Regions from separate parts of the Nocardia sp. NPDC051052 genome, predicted to be linked through region 2. Evidence: riboswitches for the same ligand, from Rfam matches in the RefSeq annotation. Region 2 holds a riboswitch; the other holds the start of a gene.
The links. Region 2 has a riboswitch for cobalamin ahead of ACIBCN_RS12165 (CbtB-domain containing protein). Riboswitches for the same ligand answer to the same signal wherever they lie in the genome.
Positions count from the first base shown of each region.

Region 1: it holds a riboswitch for cobalamin, as region 2 does, so the genes downstream of both, metE (5-methyltetrahydropteroyltriglutamate--homocysteine S-methyltransferase) here and ACIBCN_RS12165 (CbtB-domain containing protein) in region 2, are expected to answer to the same signal.

Region 1 is NZ_JBITFL010000004.1:282,539-289,571, forward strand. Features, by position in the region: gene ACIBCN_RS15235 (TetR/AcrR family transcriptional regulator) at 1-459, opposite strand, end outside; gene metE (5-methyltetrahydropteroyltriglutamate--homocysteine S-methyltransferase) at 574-2,841, opposite strand; cobalamin riboswitch at 2,994-3,201, opposite strand; gene ACIBCN_RS15245 (glycosyltransferase) at 3,457-4,329, shown strand; gene ACIBCN_RS15250 (pyruvate carboxylase) at 4,445-7,033, shown strand, end outside.
Region 2 is NZ_JBITFL010000003.1:393,270-400,302, reverse strand. Features, by position in the region: gene ACIBCN_RS12200 (ABC transporter permease) at 1-323, shown strand, start outside; gene ACIBCN_RS12195 (TetR/AcrR family transcriptional regulator) at 374-967, opposite strand; gene ACIBCN_RS12190 (FMN-dependent NADH-azoreductase) at 1,093-1,740, shown strand; gene ACIBCN_RS12185 (DMT family transporter) at 1,742-2,062, shown strand; gene ACIBCN_RS12180 (OsmC family peroxiredoxin) at 2,237-2,677, shown strand; gene ACIBCN_RS12175 (hypothetical protein) at 2,800-3,300, opposite strand; gene ACIBCN_RS12170 (CbtA family protein) at 3,336-4,169, opposite strand; gene ACIBCN_RS12165 (CbtB-domain containing protein) at 4,160-4,354, opposite strand; cobalamin riboswitch at 4,382-4,537, opposite strand; gene mhuD (mycobilin-forming heme oxygenase MhuD) at 4,616-4,930, opposite strand; gene ACIBCN_RS12155 (alpha/beta fold hydrolase) at 5,013-5,774, shown strand; gene ACIBCN_RS12150 (A/G-specific adenine glycosylase) at 5,820-6,716, opposite strand; gene ACIBCN_RS12145 (carbonic anhydrase) at 6,807-7,033, shown strand, end outside.

The DNA of each region.
Region 1 (7,033 bases), on a different contig from region 2:
GATGACCGCGGCATGCCGTTCGTCGATGCCGGGTCGCAAGGTGCCGTCGGCCTGTGCCTGCCGCAGCAGATCCCCTATGGCCGAGCGATATTCGCGATATACCGCCGCCATATCGAGCGGCGGGTTGGCCGCCCAGACATCCAGCAGGACGCGCGCATGGTCGGGATGCGCGGCGAGCAGTTCGATCGTCCCTCGGATGAGTTCGGCAAGGCGGTCCAGCGCCGCTCCGGTACTGCGCTCGGCAAGCACCTGCCCCGAGCGTGCTGTGTAACTCTGGAAGACGCCGACCAGCAACGCATCACGGCTGTCGAAGTACAGGTACACGCTGCCCTTGGCGATACCCGCCTCGGCGGCGACATCCTCGATGCGGGAGGCGGCGAAGCCCTTGCGTGCGAACACGCGGACCGCGGCATCGAGGATCTCCTCTCGGCGGGCCGCTCGGTCGACTTTCTTCGGCATGCCACGATTATGAATGACTGGTCAGTCATAAACAAGAGGCACTGCTGGCCGGGCATAGTTCAGCCCCCTCCGAGAACACGAAGGGGGCTGAACTTCAGCGAACCGTCGAGGCGATCAGCGCACGGCGGCCGCGGCGGCGACCATGTTGCGCAGTGACGCCTCCACCTCGACCTGGCCGCGGGTCTTCAGGCCGCAGTCGGGGTTGACCCAAAGGCGTTCGGCGGGAACGGCTTTCAGTGCCGCGCGCAAGGAGGTGGTGATCTCCTCGACGCTGGGCACCCGGGGCGAGTGGATGTCGTAGACACCCGGCCCGACGCCGAGGTCGAAGCCCGCCGCGTTGAGGTCGTCGAGCACCTCCATCCGGGAGCGGGCCGCCTCGATCGAGGTCACGTCGGCGTCCAGCCCGGCGATGGCGTCGATCACCTCACCGAACTCCGAATAGCACAGGTGGGTGTGCACCTGGGTGGCGTCCTCGACGCCGGAGGTGGCGAGCCGGAACGACTGCACCGACCAGTCGAGGTAGGCCTGCTGGTCGGCCTTGCGCAGCGGCAGCAGCTCGCGCAGCGCGGGCTCGTCCACCTGGATGACCCGGATGCCCGCGGCCTGCAGGTCCACCGTCTCGTCCCGGATCGCCAGTGCGACCTGCCGTGCCGAGTCGCCGAGCGGCTGGTCATCACGCACGAACGACCACGCCAGGATGGTGACCGGCCCGGTGAGCATGCCCTTGACCGGCTTCGCGGTGAGCGACTGGGCATAGCTGATCCAGTCGACGGTCATCGGCGTCGGCCGCCGCACATCGCCGAACAGGATCGGCGGCCGCACGCAGCGGGAGCCGTAGGACTGCACCCAGCCGAGCTCGGTGGCGGCGAAGCCGTCGAGCTGCTCGGCGAAGTACTGCACCATGTCGTTGCGCTCCGGCTCGCCGTGCACCAGCACGTCGAGGCCGAGCTTCTCTTGTAGCGCAATGACATCGGCGACCTCGGCGCGCATCCGGCGGATGTATTCCGCCTCGTCGATCTCGCCCTTGTTGAACGCGGACCTGGCCAACCGGATCGCCGAGGTCTGCGGGTACGAGCCGATGGTAGTGGTCGGCAGCGGCGGCAGCCGCAGCTCTTGCTGCTGCAGCACGCGACGTTCCTCGGCGGGTGCGCGCCGGATCGCGTTTGGGCCGAGCTCGGCCAGCCGGGCCCGCACCTGCGGGTCGTGTAGCCGGGTGTCGGCCCGCCGGGCCGCCAATGCCGCACGGGTGTCGGCCAATTCGGTGCTGATCGCCTCGGTGCCGCCGGTCAGCGCGGTGGCCAGCAGGCGAACCTCGGCCACCTTCTCGGTGCCGAAGGCCAGCCACGACCGCAGCCGCTCGTCCAGCTTGGTCTCCGCGGCCAGCGTGTACGGCACGTGCAGCAGCGAGCAGGAGGTCGAAACCGCCACCGACGCAGCGGAACCGAGCAGCGTGCCAAGGGTGGCGAGCACGGCGTCGAGATCCGCGCGCCAGACATTGCGGCCGTCGACCACGCCGGCCACCAGCAGCTTGCTCGCCAGTGCCGGAATGCCCGCCACATCGGAAACGCTAGTGCCGGAGGTGAAGTCGAGCGCGACGCCCTCGATATCGGTGCTCGCCAGCGCGTTGAGCGCGGCATCGGCGTGGCCGAAGTACGTGGCCACCAGGATGGCCGGCCGCTCGGCCGACGCGGTCAGCTCGGTGTAAGTGCCTCGCACCAGCTCGATTTCGGCCTCGGTGAGGTCGGTGACCAGCGCGGGCTCATCGATCTGCACCCAGCCGATGCCTGCCTCGGCCAGCAGCCGGAGCAGTTCGCGGTACAGCGGGACGATGTCGGCGAGCCGGTCGAGTGGTGCGCCGCCGGTGGCCTTGGCCAGCTTCAGGAAGGTGATCGGGCCGACCACCACCGGACGAGCGGGCGCACCGAGCGCGAGTGCCTCGCGCACCTCGTCGAGCAGCTTCTCCGGGTTCAGCGAGAACGCGGTGTGCTGGTCGATTTCCGGCACCAGGTAGTGGTAGTTGGTGTCGAACCACTTGGTCATCTCTAGGGGTTCGATCGAGTCGTTACCGCGTGCGGCGGCGAAGTAGCGGTCGAGCGGATCGGCGATCCCGGCCACCCGCGGCGGCAGCGCGCCGAGCAGTAAGGCCGTGTCGAGCATTTGGTCGTAGTACGAGAAGGTGCCCACCGGGATCGAATCCAGGCCTGCCGCTTGTAGTTCGGCGAGTTGAGCGTGCCGCAGGTCGCGCGCGACAGTATGCAGCTGATCGGCATCGATCTTGCCTGCCCAGTAGGCCTCGGTGGCCCGCTTGAGCTCACGCCGCGGTCCGACCCTAGGTAGCCCGAGAACCGTTGCGGTGAACGGTGTCTGATTTACAACAGTCACGTTGTCTCTCCAGTGCTGGTGTCATGGGCCGTCGCCATACGGGCCACGCGGCTACCGGAGATACGCCAGGAGATTCCGACAACGGAGCCCCGACACATCAAGTACTGGTAGAACCGCGCGCCCAGGTCCACGAGGCGGTGGCCGTCGGATACGGCGTACCCGACACGGCTGGCAGGTCTTCGGACTCACAGGCACCGGCCTTGTCGGCCGACCTACTGGCCGTCGCTTCCCGGGCGTTGTGCGTCCAGTGCGTGTGACGGCGGTCGTTCCTGCTTACCGCTGCGGGACAGTCCCGGATTCTCACCGGGTTCCCTCTCGCCCGTCCGCCCTTTCGAGGCGGCCGAACTCGGCTCCGCAACACGACGACGGGGCTCCATCTCGTACGTGCGCGGTGAACCAGCTGCACCCACCAGCATAGGGCGCGCGGCGACAGCGCGGGGCGACCGGGCGCGGGAGCAGTGGCGCTCGAGCAGCAGGCACACCCCATTTGGTCATCTGTCCAAGTCTGTGAGGAAGCCCACGAGGTCGCGTGTAGCCCGCTTTTCGCATTTATGTCTAAAGTTGTTCCCTCAGGGGAGGGCTCCGGCGCGGGGATCTATAGCAGGAGTGCTTGTGGTGGCTGAACGGTCGGTATCGATCGTCATTCCGGCATATATCGGGACGGCCGACGGCCGTGATCTGCTCGATATACAACTAGGCGCCTTGACGCGTCAAGATTATCCGGGGGAATTCGACGTAGTCATCGCCGACAACGGCTCGCCGATCGACGTGCGCGGTCATATCGAAAGTCACCCACTCCGAGAGCGACTGAAGCTTCGGTATGTTGACGCGTCAGGCGGGCCCGGTGCCGCGTTTGCCCGAAATGTCGGAGCTAGCAGTGCTCTGGGTGAGGTGTTGCTGTTCTGTGATCATGACGACCGCGCGTACCCGAATTGGGTCAGCCGCATGGTCGAGTTCCTCGACGAGGGCTATGACCTGACTTGTTCTGCGATCGAGGGTGATTCGCTCAACGCGGAGCACCCGCGCCGCGTCGCCAACATCCCGGCACCTGACCAATTTCAGCCACCTGGCGTTTATGCGCCTGTGATCATCGGTACGAGCATGGCATGCCGCGCGGAGGTCTACCGTAAGCTCGGCGGCCAAGATGTCAGCTATGCCGCCAACGAGGATCTCGAATTCGGCTGGCGAGCGCATCGGGAGGGATACCGCCTCGGTTATCTGGCCGAGGCTCTCGTCGCCTATCGGTACCGTCGGGGTTTCCGTCCCGGCTATCGGCAGGGACGCAGCAGGGGCCTCGGTTTAGCGCGGCTGAACGCCGAATTCCCCAATAATGGTTTACCTGAGCTGCACCTTCCTGAAGTTTTGTTACGGATGATTCGGCTGCCTTTTACTCGTGGATTAGTCGCCGAGGAACGCGGACTGATGATCGGCCTCGCTGTCGGTCAGTTCCGCGGCGGCTTCCGGTATCGCACGATGCACTGGATCTGACGATGTGACGTCCCGGTGAACGGATCTTCACCACGCCGCGGTACCGGGCTGTGCGCAAGCTTGCGAAGGCCCCTTCCGTGTCTGTGCGGCGGCTGGGTCCGGGTACCTTAGGCCCATGTTCACCAAAGTTCTGGTTGCCAACCGCGGCGAGATCGCCATCAGGGCCTTCCGCGCGGCCTACGAACTCGGCGTGGGGACGGTAGCCGTCTTCCCGTACGAGGACCGCAATTCGGTCCATCGGATGAAGGCGGCCGAGTCCTACCAGATCGGCGAACAGGGCCATCCGGTCCGGGCGTATCTATCGGTCGACGCGATCGTCGACGCGGCCAAGTCGGCGGGCGCCGACGCCGTCTACCCCGGCTACGGCTTCCTGTCCGAGAACCCGGACCTGGCGGCGGCCTGCGCTCGCGCGGGCATCACCTTCATCGGTCCGTCGGCCGAGGTGCTCGAGCTCGCGGGTAACAAGGCACGCGCCATCGCCGCGGCCAAGGCCGCGGGGCTTCCGGTGCTGCGCTCCAGCGCGCCGTCCGCGGACGTGGACGAGCTGCTCGCCGCGTCGCACGAGCTGGACTACCCGATCTTCGTCAAGGCGGTGGCCGGTGGCGGCGGGCGCGGCATGCGCAGGGTCGCCGACGCCGAGCACCTGCGCGAGTCCATCGAGGCCGCGTCGCGCGAGGCCGAGTCGGCGTTCGGCGACCCGACCGTGTTCCTCGAGCAGGCCGTGGTGAACCCGCGCCACATCGAGGTACAGATCCTGGCCGATCAGCACGGCAATGTGATGCACCTGTTCGAGCGCGACTGCTCGGTGCAGCGCAGGCACCAGAAGGTGATCGAGCTCGCGCCCGCGCCGAACCTGGATCCCGAACTGCGCGACCGCATTTGCGCCGACGCGGTGGCCTTCGCCAAGGAGATCGGCTACAGCTGCGCTGGCACCGTCGAGTTCCTGCTCGACGAGCGCGGCAAGCACGTCTTCATCGAGATGAACCCGCGCATCCAGGTCGAGCACACGGTGACCGAGGAGATCACCGACGTGGACCTGGTGCAGTCGCAGCTGCGGATCGCGGCGGGGGAGACCCTCGAACAGCTCGGGCTCAGCCAGGAAACGGTCAGCATTCGCGGTGCCGCGATGCAGTGCCGGATCACCACCGAGGACCCGAACAACGGCTTCCGCCCCGACACCGGGCGCATCACCGCCTACCGCACGCCGGGCGGCGCGGGCATCAGGCTCGACGGCGGCGCCAACCTCGGCGCGGAGATCGGCGCCTACTTCGACTCGATGCTGGTGAAGCTCACCTGCCGTGGCCGCGACTTCGGCGCCGCGGTGTCGCGAGCCCAGCGTGCGCTCGCCGAGTTCCGAATTCGCGGTGTTACCACCAACATTCCGTTCCTGCTCGCGGTGCTCGACGACCCGGACTTCAAGGCGGGGCGGGTCACCACGTCCTTCATCGATGAGCGTCCGGAGCTGCTCAACCAGCGGGGGTCGGCGGACCGCGGTACCAAGATCCTCACCTATCTGGCCGACATCACGGTGAACAAGCCGCACGGCGAGCGGCCGACGACGGTTTACCCGCACGACAAGCTGCCTGCCATCGACCTGTCGGTGCCGCCGCCGGGTGGTTCACGGCAACGTCTGTTGAAGCTGGGCCCTGAGGGTTTCGCGCAGGCGTTGCGTGCGCAGAAGGCCGTGGGAGTCACCGACACCACCTTCCGTGACGCGCACCAGTCTCTGCTTGCCACTCGCGTGCGCACCAAAGGCCTGCTGGGTGTCGCCGGGCATGTGGCCCGGCTGACCCCCGAACTGCTGTCGATCGAGGCCTGGGGTGGCGCGACTTACGATGTGGCGCTGCGGTTTCTGTACGAGGACCCGTGGGAGCGGTTGGCGGCCTTGCGTGAAGCCGTGCCGAACATCTGTTTGCAGATGCTGCTGCGCGGCCGTAACACCGTGGGCTACACGCCGTATCCGGATCAGGTGACGCGGGCGTTCGTGTCCGAGGCCACCGCGACCGGTATCGACATCTTCCGTATCTTCGACGCGCTCAACAACGTCGATCAGATGCGTCCGGCGATCGATGCGGTGCGTGAAACCGGTACCGCCATAGCCGAAGTCGCGATGAGCTACACCGGGGACCTGTCCAACCCCGACGAAACCCTCTACACCCTGGACTATTACCTCAAACTCGCCGAGCAGATGGTCGACGCCGGCGCGCACGTCCTCGCGATCAAAGACATGGCCGGGCTGCTGCGTGCCCCCGCGGCCGCCACCCTGGTCACCGCGTTGCGTAGCAACTTCGACCTCCCGGTCCATGTCCACACCCACGACACCCCGGGCGGGCAGCTCGCCACTTACCTGGCGGCGTGGCAGGCCGGTGCCGACGCCGTCGACGGCGCCAGTGCCGCGATGGCCGGAACCACCAGCCAGCCAGCGCTTTCCGCGATCGTCGCCGCCGCGGCGCACAGTGAACACGACACCGGGTTGAACCTGTCGAACGTGTGCGATCTCGAGCCGTACTGGGAAGCCTTGCGAAAGGTGTACGCCCCCTTCGAGTCCGGGTTGCCGGCGCCGACCGGCCGCGTGTACACCCACGAGATCCCCGGCGGTCAGCTGTCCAACCTGCGTCAGCAAGCCATCGCGCTGGGTCTGGGCGACCGGTTCGAGGAGGTCGAAGCCAAATACGCTGCCGCGGACCGGCTCCTGGGCCGCCTG
Region 2 (7,033 bases):
TGTGGACGTTGGCGGGCGCACTGATCGGCACCATCGCTCGCGGCCCGGCGCTGGCGGTCGGCCTCGGGTTGGTGTGGGTGCTGGTGGTGGAGAACCTGTTGCGCGGCGTGGCGTCCATCTTCTCGCCGATCGCGATCATTACCGATCACCTGCCCGGTACTGCCGCGGGCTCCATGGCGGGGGCGATGCGGACGGTCGGCGCGGGGACGCCCGGTGTGCTCGACATCCTGTCGCGCACCGAATCGCTGATCATGCTCGGGATCTACCTCGCGCTCTTCGTAGTAGGGACCCTGTGGCTGATGCGCAGACGCGATCTGGTGTGAGTTATCTGCCGAAAGCCGTTGATGGACAACCATCAACGGCTTTTCGCGGCTCAGTCGAGCACGGCGTGCGCGAGCTGTCGTAGCGCGTCGGCGATCTGTGCCGAGGTCAGCCCTCGGCTGCGTTGCTGCTGATAGACCTCGGCCCCCAATGGCGCGAGCAACGGATCGATGAGCGCGTCCGGCGCACGAATCTTGCCCGCCACCAACAGTGCTCGCACATGGGCATACCAGAATCCGTACGACCCCGTCGCGAATCGCGCACCGCCGGTCTCCGCACCCAGCACCAAATTCGCGTGCGCGTCCAGCAATTCGACCATCGCGGCGAAAAATGCGGCCAGCCGTTCCGCCGGTGGCGCGCCGGGTCCCAGCGGCGGTGCGCCACCGATCAACTGCTCCTGCAGCGCCCGTTCGTGCTCGTCGAGCAGCGCGACGGCGATCGAATTCGTGTCCGGGTAGCGGCGATACAGCGTGCCGCGGCCGACGCCTGCCGCCTTGGCGATGTCGTCCATTGTCACGGCGCGCGGGTCGCGGGTGGTGAACAGCTCCGCGGCCGCGGCGAGCACCTTGGCCCGGTTGCGAGCCGCGTCCGCGCGCTCGGCCGGGGCGGCCGCTTGCCCGGTGAGCAGATCCGTGTGCCTGGTCATGCGCTGACTGTACCCGAGTTCTGGAATAAGTGGACATTGTGTCCGGTTGTCGATACTGTCGATCCCTGGGATAAGTGGACACATCGTCCAATTGAAGTCGCGTAAACCCAGAGTGAGGTCTAGTTATGAGCACGTTGTTGCACTTGGACGCCAGCGCACGCACCAGCTCGATCAGTCGCGAGCTGAGTGCCGTCTTCGCCGACGCGTGGCGCGCCGAGAACCCCGACGGCGGCTACCACTACCGGGATCTGGCGGCCGACCCGATCCCGTTCATCGATGAGGCATGGACCGAGCTGTGCGACGCGGTGCTCGCGCGGCAGAACACCGACCTGCGTCGGCTCAGCGAACTAGTGCGTACGCCAGAACAGGCCGTCGCATGGGCGATCGTGGAAACGCTGCTGGCCGAGTTGCTTGCCGCGGACGTCATCCTGATCGGCACCCCGATGTACAACTACTCGGTCCCGGCGTCGCTCAAAGCATGGCTGGATCAGGTGACGTTCCCGCGAATGTCGCTGGGCCACCGTCGTTTCGTCGTCACCACCGCCCGGGGCGGCGCCTACTCGCCTGGTGCGCCGAAGGCCGCCTTCGACTACCAGGAGCGCTTCCTGCGCGACTTCTTCGCGGGCCATTTCGCCGTCGAGGACACGGTTTTCATCAATGCCGAACTGGCCAATGCCCGCCAGGATCCCGCGCTGGCGCACCTGCGCGGCAAGCACGACGAGTCGTACGCGCTCGCCCTCGGCGCCGCCCGCGATCTCGCGAAGGAGTACTGAGATGAACTGGGTGGTCCTCGGCATCGCGGGCCTGGTCGAGATCGTCTGGTCGCAGAGCATCAAACCGACGGAGAACTTCACCCGCCCGGTGCCCACCGTGATCTGCTTCGTGCTCGGCGTCACCGCGGTGTATCTGCTGTCCAGGGCCATGCAGACGCTGCCGGTCGGTACCGCGTACGCGATCTTCACCGGGATCGGTGCGGTCGGCGCCATCGGCCTCGGCGTCGTGTTCAACAAGGATCCGCTCAGCGCGGGCCGGGTGTTCGCGCTGTCGTTGATCATCGGTGGCATCGTGCTGGCCAGGGTCACCAATCCCGAGTGACAGCACTCGTTCTGTATCCAATAGCCCGATGCGACAACTGATTTCGTAAGGACATGGGTAACTCGCCGGGTACGGGGTAACGTGACCCGCGCCTCACCGTCGGCCGCCAACGCACCCGCGGTGGCACCTAACTCTGGCCTGAATACTCGGCGAGGCGGAACCGAAAGGACTGTGATGCCTACACGTACCGCGCGTACTGCCTGGACCGGCACTCTGCAGGAGGGCTCGGGACAGGTCGAGCTGGCCAGTTCCGGCGTCGGCAAGTACGACGTGTCGTTCCCGAAGCGTTCGGCCGAGGACGCCGACGGCACCACCAGCCCGGAGGAGCTCATCGCGGCGGCGCACTCGTCCTGCTACGCGATGGCGCTCTCGGCCCAGATCGGTAATGCGGGTGGCACCCCGGAGAGCCTGGATGTCAGCGCCGACGTCACCCTGGGCCCGGACCCGGCCGGCGGCTTCCGGATCAGCGGCATCAAGCTGACCGTGCGCGGCAAGGTCTCCGGCATCGACGCCGACGGCTTCGCCGCCGCGGCCGAGGCCGCCAAGGCGGGCTGCCCGGTCAGCAAGGCCCTGGCCGGCGTCGACCACATCCTCCTCGACGCGGCACTGGCGTAACGACCGACGAAGCTGCCCGGTTTACCACCCCTCGTGGGTAAACCGGGCAGTCGCGTTAGGCGGCAACTGATTTCGTGCGGACGTGGGTAACTCGCCGGGGGTGAGCTAACCCGCCTGCTCCGTCACTGCCGCCGCGCGGGGGAGAAGTAGCGGCGGGCCGCGGGGCGGTACATCGCGGGGATTGCCACCAGGACCGCGACGACGTGGACCGCGCGGAACATGCCGATCAGCGCGGATTCGACGGTGATGTGGGCGAAGAGGTCGCCGAACTTGTCCGCGGACAGCAGCGCCGCGAGCGGTTCGATGATCAGGGAGAGCAGGCCGATCACGCCGATGCCGAAGGTCAGCAGAATGCGGGCCCAGCGGGCGCCGTGCGTCATTCGGATCGCGACGATGAGCACGACCAGGTAGATCCCGACTCGCACGCCGAGACCGGTCGCCAAGCCCGCCAGGTCGACCTCGTCGCGCTCCAGCAGTAGCGCGGTCTGCACGATCGCCTCGGCGACCCCGGCGAGCAGGGCGGCAACCAGACCGACGAACGCGACGCGGACGGGGCGTGGTGGTTGCGCTGGTGCGCCCGAACGCAGCGGTGCGGGCCAAAGGGAAAGGGCGGTGCCGGTCATGACACCGACACTGCCCTTCGTCTTCTGGACGCGGATCAGCCCGCGGTAGCGATCGACTCTCGTACCGGAGTATCACTGCGCGTGGCGAATTCGCTGAGCGCGGCGAAGCCGAGGGCCAGGCAGGCCCACAGCGTCGCGGTCTCGGCCAGCGAGGCCGCCCGGAACTGCCACAGCAGCGCGGCCGGGAAGTCCGCCTTCACCTCGTTGATGCCCGGCAGCAGGATGTAGCCCGCCGCGGCGACGAGGACGAACGCGGCGAGGCCGCCGATCAGCCGCAACGTGCTCAGCCGGCCGCGCAGCAACTTGTAGACGTACACGCTCGCGCCGACGGCCACCAGACCGAGCAGCACGGCGGCCACCCAGAGCAGGGTGCGCTGGTTGATCGTCTCCGGATCACCGACCGCCGGTGGGTTCGCCGGGTACTTGAAGAACGGCACCGCCACGATCGCGGCCCAGCCGCCGAGCCCGAGTCCGAGCGCGAGCTTCGGCCCGGACAGCGTGCTGTAGCGGCGGGCGAAGTGGGCGACGGAGGCGAAGATGGCACCGAGCGCGAGACCGGCCAGGCCGAGCGCGAGGAACTGTCCCGCCTTCTGTCCGGTCCGGCTGACCAGCGGTTCTTCCTCGTCACCGTGCGAATGGCCGGTCCCCTCCGGCTGCGCGCCGTGCGGATGATCCGCCGCCGCCGAACCGGCTTCCTCGATGGCGATGGCGGCATCGACCTTCGGCTCGCCGACGAAGAAGCCGACCGAGGCGGCCAGCAGACCGGCGATGAGACCGGCCAGCAGGCCGCGCAGCAACAGGGTCTTGAGTGAACCGATCAGCGGGACGGCAGCCGACGGAGTCGGCGGGTTGGCTGAGGTCAGTGGCACGGAAGGCCCAGCAGGTGGCGTCCGTCGTGCATCAGCTCATGCAGGTACATCCCGCTGCGCGAGATGACGCCCTGATCGAAGCCGACCAGGTACAGCGTGAGCAGTGCGAGTAGAACGACACCGACTGCGACGAGCACAGCGGCCAGTGAATCGGTTGCCCGGCTCGGCGAATGCGCGATTGCCATGTGAGTCCTCCTAGGGATGCGCGTCCCGTCGAATGGGTGCGAAGATGCCGGTGTCTGGCTATCCGGCACCCAGGAACTCGGTGCATGGAACACAGTGGCGCGACCGCTCCGGAATTTCACCGGATTCCCGCATCACCCTCGCGTTTTGTCATTCGAACTGTGACACCTGGAGGCACCGGCCGTCAATACGACCAGCGCGGTGGCACCCCGGTGCCGGGCGAGTCGCCGGGCAGGTCAGCCTGCCCGGCAACGCTCGAAACGTCAGTCGGCGGCCTTCGCGGACACGTCGAGGACGACCTCGAATTCCAGCAGCGACGCACCCGTGGAGACCGGCTGCTGCCGCTCGCCTGCGTGCGCCTCGCGCGCGGGCCCGTCCCGCCACGCCGTGAACGACTCTTCCGAATCCCACTGGGTGACAACGAAGTACCGCTTGTCACCGGCGACCGGCCGGAGCAACTGGAAGCCGAGGAAACCGGGCGAGCCCTCGACCGCGTGCGCACGGTGGGCGAACCGCTTCTCCAACTCGGGGCCCGCGCCCTCGGGAACCTCGATCGCGTTGATCTTCACAACAGCCATGGGCTCGACAATACGACCGCCCGGTATGGGTCATATCGGGGGTACCGCACACCGCGCGAGCGAGCCCGGCAGAATCAGCGGGGTGTTGCACGACGAAGGCGGAGCGGGTGTACCGATCCTGCTGCTGCACGGATTGATGGGCAGTGCCAGGACCTGGCACGAGCAGCTGGACTGGCTGCGCGACTACGGCCACGTCTACACCTTCGACGCGGCCGGGCACGGCAGGCCGGCACCGGAGGAGCTGACCACCGAGGCATTCGTCGCCGATCTGGCCGCCGCGACCTCGGACATCACCGAATCCATGGTGGTGATCGGGCATTCGATGGGCGCGCTGCACGGCTGGGTGTTCGCCGCGACCTACCCCGAGCGGGTGCGCGCGCTGGTGATCGAGGACATCGCCCCGGATTTCACCGGCCGGACGGCGGCGAACTGGGCGGCGATGATCGAGGCGTGGCCGCAACCGTTTCCGAACGCGGACGCGGTGCTGAAGTTCTTCGGGCCGGTCGCCGGGCGGTACTTCCTCAATTCGTTCGAGCACGGCCCGGACGGATATCGGCTGCACGGATCGGTGGCGACGTTCCGCGATATCTCCGACGAGTGGGGGAGCCGCGACTTCTGGCCACAGTGGCACGCCATCCGGGTGCCCGCGCTGCTGCTCGAGGGCGAGCACACCATCACCCCGCCCGGCCAGATGCGGCAGATGGCCGAGACGCATCCCGATGCCGACTACGTACTCGTTTCCGGCGCAGCCCATCTCGTGCACGACGACCAACCCGGGCAATACCGCACCGCCGTTGCACGTTTCCTCCGCCGCGTCCTCACCCCCGAGTCGCACCCGTCCTGACTCCCCGCGCACTTCTTGATTTCCGAAAGGCGTGCGGCTGTGGGGTCAGGGGGCATTGCCGCCCTCCCCGGCGAGCGCGAAGAGGCCGTCTGTGGTCTGCTCGATCAGTCCGTCGACCAGCAGCGAGTCCAGTGCCCGGGCGCGCTGACCGGGGTCGCGCGGCCAAGCCAGGTCCAGGCTGACTCGCTCCACCGGACCCGTCGCGCCGCGGAGAACGTCGAGCAGCCTGCCGCGCGCCTGGCGATCGGTGCCCTCGTATTTCTGTGTGCGACGGACGATTTCGGAGACGGGGCGGCCCGCCGCGACCCATGCGCAAGTCGGCAAGGGGCAACGCGAACAGTCCGGTGTGCGCGCCGTGCACACCGTCGCACCCAGTTCCATCAGCGCGGCCGAGAACACGGCCGCACGGTCGATCTGTTGCGGCAGCAGCGCTTCCGTCTCGGGCAGATCCCGCGACGACGGATTCCCCGCCTCGGCGCGACCGTGCACGGCCCGGGCAACCACCCGACGAACGTTGGTGTCCACCACCGGAACCCGTTGCCCGTAGGCGAAACAGGCGACCGCCCGCGCCGTGTACGCCCCGATGCCGGGCAGGCCGAGCAGCACGTCCACCTCGGTGGGCACCTCGTCGCCATGCTCAGCGGCCAGCACCCGCGCGCATTCGTGCAGCCGCAGCGCCCGGCGCGGATAACCGAGCTTGCCCCACGCGCGCAACACCTCGGCCTGCGAGGAGGCCGCCATCGCCGAGGGCACCGGCCAGCGCGCCACCCATTCCCGCCAGATCGGCTCGACCCGGACCACCGGGGTCTGCTGCAGCATGATCTCGCTCATCAGGATCTGCCACGCGGTGACCTCGCCGCGACGCCACGGTAGGTCGCGCGCGGTCTCCTCGTACCAGTCGAGCAACACGTCCGCATCGATGCTGTTCGGTGCTTTCCTCACGGTTCCTGTCCTACTGCCGCTGGCCGGTATTTGCCGACCCGTAACCAAACGAACTCGCTGGTAACACAAGCCATGTGCACAATGGTGGGTATGCCTGATTCAAATCCGATCAGTGCCTGGAAGTCTTTGCGTGAAGGCAACGACCGTTTCGTCTCCGGTGCGCTGCAGCATCCTAGCCAGGGCGCTGTCGATCGAGCCAAGCTCGTCGATGGCCAGCATCCGTCCGCGATCCTCTTCGGCTGCGGTGACTCCAGGGTCGCCGCCGAGTTGATCTTCGACCAGGGCCTCGGCGATATGTTCGTGGTACGCACCGCGGG